One region of the Promicromonospora sp. NPDC023805 genome, then DNA from elsewhere that is predicted to be linked to it. Evidence: predicted binding sites of a transcription regulator. Region 1 holds the regulator's gene; the other holds the start of a gene.
The links. The regulator LexA, encoded in region 1, represses DNA repair genes until DNA is damaged. The targets are predictions, from matches to a motif close to TCGAACANNTGTTCGA.
Positions count from the first base shown of each region.

Region 1 (2,447 bases):
TCGGCGGCGTGCCGCTGCTGGACTGGGAGCCGCTGGGCGCGAACCCGCCGCTCGACGCCGCGGTGCACCACGAGGTGGTCGACTCCGCGTACCGGATCATCTCCGGCAAGGGCGCCACCAACTACGCCGTCGGCCTGGCCGCTACCCGCATCATCGAGGCGGTGCTCAACGACGAGGGCCGGATCATGCCGGTGTCCTCGCTGCTGGAGGACTATCACGGCATCAGCGACGTCTGCTTGTCCGTGCCGTCTCTCGTGGACCGGCGGGGCGTCACGGACAACGTGCGGGTGCCGATGTCGGACGAGGAACTGGCCGGGCTGCGTGCCTCGGCGGACAGCGTGTGGGCGGTGCAGAAGCGGTTCGGCTTCTGACGAGACCGGGAAGTAGAGCGCCTGTCCGCCCTACGCACGCTCAGCGTGGCGCAAGGCGGACAGGCGCTCTACTTCGCGGTCTCGTCAGAGACTGCGCAGCACCGCGACGACGCGGCCCAGGATCTGCGCCTGGTCACCCGGGATGGGCTCGTAGGCAGGGTTCTGCGGCAGCAGGAAGACGTGACCGTCGGTCTGCTTGAACGTCTTGACCGTGGCCTCGCCGTCGATCATGGCGGCGACGATCTCGCCCTGCTCCGCGACGTTCTGCTGCCGCACGACCACCCAGTCCCCGTCGCAGATCGCGGCGTCGACCATCGAGTCACCGGCGACCTTGAGGAGGAACAGCTCGCCGTCACCCACCAGCTGGCGGGGGAGCGGGAACACGTCCTCGACGACCTGCTCGGCAAGGATGGGGCCACCGGCCGCGATACGGCCGACGAGCGGCACGTACGACGGCGGCGGGGCGCTGGCGTCGTCGGGCACCGAGCCGCCCCAGTGGACCTGGCCGCTACGGCGCGGCTCGGGCCAGTGGATCTCGCCGCGGTTCGGCTTGTCGACCTGCTCGGCCATCGGCTCCACGAGCTCCATGGCGCGCGGCCGGTTGGGGTCGCGGCGCAGGAAGCCCTTCTTCTCGAGCATCTGGAGCTGGTGCTTGACGCTCGACGGGCTGGCCAACCCGACGGCCTCGCCGATCTCGCGCATCGACGGCGGATAGCCCCGCGTCTCGAACGACTGCCGAATCGTGTCCAGCACGAGGCGCTGCCGTTCGGTGAGGCGGTCAGTCGGCGAGATCGTGTGCACGTCAGCGACCGCCTTGTCGGCTGGCGTGTCCAGCGTGGCGACGCCGGAAAGTGCCGTGTCGACGGCTCTCGTGTCGCTGGTCCCGTCCCGTCCCGTCATGCCCGTGCCCCTCCCGTTCCGACAAATGTTCTCCTGTGCGCTACCCACTCTAGGTCACAAACGCGCTCGGCTCAAACGAATGTTCGAGCGTGTCTCGACATGGACGGTGTCCCGTGCTACACAATGGTACGGGCGTTCGACGAACGCTTGTATGAACGACAGAAGCTCTGCACACTTCGAGGAGGGGCCATGGGGGACGTGATTCCGCTGCGGCAGTACACCCCGACGTATGAACAGGCGTATGTGCCGTCGTACGGCAGGGGGTATGCACCGGCGGCCGGACTGGCCGCGGTCCGTGCGTACACCCCACCGGAGGCGCGCACGCTCGCCGACCGGCTGGGCCTGGCCGGCCTGCGGCTCACGCGGCGCGGCCGCGTCGTCCTCGTGCTGCTGGCCATGCTCCTGCTCGCTCCGATGGTCACGTGGGGGGCGACGGCGGTCGCGAGCTCCCCGGGGGAGCCCACCGAGGTCCGGGTGCATGCGGTGCAGCCGGGAGAGACGCTCTGGGGCTTCGCCCAGGAGGTCGCGAGGCCCGGCGAGGACGTCCGGCACGCGGTCGGCAGGCTGCAGGAGCTGAACGAGATGTCGACCGGGACCTTGCGCGTCGGGGAGCTGTTGCTCCTACCCAAGGAGTGACCGAAGGCCTCGATTCGCGGACGAATGTTGCGGCTATGTTGCAAGGGGGTGGTTTGCCCGCTTACGGTCGGGGCGCGACCGGAGGCCTCCGGTCGATGGTCGACCACGCAGGAGTGAGCATGCACTGCCCGTTCTGTCGCCACGCCGACTCGCGCGTGGTGGACTCGCGGACTGCCGACGACGGCCTGTCGATCCGGCGCCGACGGCAGTGCCCGAACTGCAACCGACGGTTCACCACCGTGGAGACCGCGAGCCTTTCCGTGGTCAAGCGCTCCGGCGCCACAGAGCCGTTCAGCCGCGACAAGGTCGCCGCGGGTGTGCGCAAGGCGTGCCAGGGGCGCCCCGTGAGCGACGACGACCTGGCGATCCTCGCCCAGCGCGTCGAGGAGACCCTGCGGAGCAACGGCAGCGCGGAGATCGACGCGTACGAGGTGGGCCTCGCCATCCTCGGCCCGCTCCGCGAGCTCGACGAGGTGGCCTACCTCCGGTTCGCGAGCGTCTACCAGGCGTTCGACTCGCTCGAGGACTTCGAGAGCGCGA
Region 1 covers NZ_JBFAAH010000006.1:25,627-28,073, forward strand. Annotated here, with positions in the region: gene AB0F70_RS08430 (L-lactate dehydrogenase) at 1-371, shown strand, start outside; gene lexA (transcriptional repressor LexA) at 456-1,205, opposite strand; gene AB0F70_RS08440 (LysM peptidoglycan-binding domain-containing protein) at 1,461-1,907, shown strand; gene nrdR (transcriptional regulator NrdR) at 2,027-2,447, shown strand, end outside.

Region 2 (2,447 bases), on a different contig from region 1:
CCTGGCTCTGTTGTGCGTGGCCCCGCTACGCCTGGTCGGTTCCCGCGACCGGGCTGGGTCTGTCCGCAGGTCAGGCACAGGCCGTCCCGGGTGCGGGTGACCTGGGCGACGAACTCGTTCCAGGACACCGTGACATTCAGGTGCGGCGCGATCGCTGCTCTTGGGGAGGCCTGGTTCGTGTCCAGCACCACCCGGGCGACATCGGCGAGGCCTTGTGCGCGACGCTGGGTCGTGGTGCGGGTGTCCTCGGCTGAGGGTGCGCCCATCATCGCGTTGATCGCGGTGGTGAGCTGCAGGCCGTGTTCGTCGGTGAGGAACCCTGCGACGTGGTACCCGCCGAACGTCTTGGACAGGTCCAGGAACTCGCCCTGGGCGGCCTTGTCGTCGTCGGTGTCGTCGGTGTCGGGGTCGGTGATGGTCGCGAACCGGCGAGCCACCTTGCGGAACTGGTCCGCGTTCAACACACCTGCTTCGCGCAGGACGATGCCTTCACCGGTGACCAGGGTTCCCTCGGTGATCGCGCCCTCCAGGACCTGGGTGACCAGCTCACGGGTGCGGGCACCGTCGGGGTCGTCTGCGGGGTCGGGGAAGTCGGCCGGCACCGACTGCACGAACTGTTCGGGTGTGGTGGTGTGGCCGGTGCGGGTGTCGATCAGCCGGGCCAGTGCGTCGGTGCGGGTCTCGCTGGTGGGTGCGACCTCCGTCATCACCCGGGCGTGGTCCGCGCCCAGGGTCCCGGCGACAAGACGCTCCCTAGTGACTGGGAGTGCGGTCGCGAGACGGCGCGCGATCGTCATGTCCTTACCCGCGGTCGACGCGGAGATCCCTTCGCGCAGCCGCAGCCACGTCGTGAACGTGCGGGCCATGCCACCCGAGCGCCAGGAACCCTCGGCCTCGATGCGGGGCAGCAGGGTGTACCGCACCCCGTCCAGACGCCCGGTCAGCCGACGGATACGCGTGTGCGCGTCGGCCAGGCGGCCGATGCTCGGTGCATCCCATCCGGTCAGCGTCTCGGGGCTGGTCAGCGCGGTGAGGTCTTCTGTCTCGTTCTCGATCCGGGCCAGCACGTCCTCGATCAACGCCGGCGCGGGCAGGCCACCAGCGGGTCCGCTGTTCGTCGTCTGATCCATCGTGCCCACCCCCGCCCATCTCGATTACTGGCCTCTAGTTCTCACTCCTTCAGTGCATCTATTATCTCGAACACTCGTACGATCTGCTTGCTGGATTCCAAATCTGTGGATAACTCTTCAGCACCATGCAGCTGCCGCCACGACCTGCTTGAGAAGCACCACGGTGGGGGGCGTCCCACCGAGAACTTCGCGGGGATCGACCTGGAGAGAGCCGCCGGTTCCGATGGCGCTCGCCTGACTTCGCGACACCTGGTCGTACAGCGGGACGTTCGACTTCAGCACCGTCGCCGTCACGCTGTGCCTGACGATCGCGACCATCTCCTCGCGCACGGCGCTCCCGGACCGGCCCCGGCGCTAAGGGCCTCGTCCTGGCGGTCAGTCCGGGAGGACCATCTGCGATACGTCGTGGTGTTCGCAGCTCAGCCGTCCGTCGGCGGTGTACATGATGACGTCCCTGCCATCCCTGCCGGTCCGGAGCAGGTACGCACCGTCCTCGAACGTGGGCCGCCCCGCGGCGCTGAGCTCCGCGCAGTCGACAGTGGTCGTCGGCGCCGTGATCTCGTCGTAGAGGAACGGCCCACCCGCGTAGAACCGCCACGAGGCGCCATGCAACCCACTGAAGTCCTGGATAACCACCTGTCTCCCGGCGGGCCGGTCGAGCTCGTGCAGTGTCTCGTACCTGTGCGCCGCCGACAGCAGCGCGAGGAGACCCATCGCCAGGACGCCGACGGCGGCGGCCAGGATCAACGCGCAAAGGAAGAGCGCCGCCATGGCCGCGGTGAACGCCTCGTACCCGATGACGAACAGCCGAAACCCGGCCACCCCCAGCACGATGGCGGACAGTCCCGTGACGAGCCACAGCAGGAAGGTGAGGGTCTGGTCGTCCATGATCCCCGCGACCAGGAGGAGCTGGCTGTCGTCGACCACGTGCCAGACGGCGGCACCGGCAAGTGCCGTAGCGACGCCGGTCAGAGCTGACGCCGTCGCCACGCGCTTCGCGCGTCGCAGTGCTGGAGGTATGCCGCTCGACTCCTGTTGCGCGCTCATGTGCCGTTCTCGTAGAACTGAGGCGGGGCCACCTTGGCGAATACCGGATGGCTTGTGACGGGTGTGGGGCCTTCGTCACCCTCCGGGTCGTCCAGCCACAGCTCCAGTCCGGACCGCCCTCTCGTCGTCACCGGCGGATCGTCCCACAGCAGACCCACCGGCCCACCGGGATTCCGGCATTTCACCCCTGGGCGCTATCGTTCCCGCGTGAGGGAGAACCCGCGGCCGACACGGCACCTCGAGCAGCTCGAGACAGCGCAGCTCGGCAAG
Region 2 covers NZ_JBFAAH010000001.1:125,426-127,872, reverse strand. Annotated here, with positions in the region: gene AB0F70_RS00650 (DUF222 domain-containing protein) at 1-1,130, opposite strand, end outside; gene AB0F70_RS00645 (hypothetical protein) at 1,248-1,460, opposite strand; gene AB0F70_RS00640 (hypothetical protein) at 1,506-2,177, opposite strand; gene AB0F70_RS00635 (hypothetical protein) at 2,174-2,308, opposite strand; gene AB0F70_RS00630 (hypothetical protein) at 2,385-2,447, shown strand, end outside.
Region 2: the regulator LexA is predicted to act here: its motif matches at 1,197-1,212, upstream of AB0F70_RS00650 (DUF222 domain-containing protein).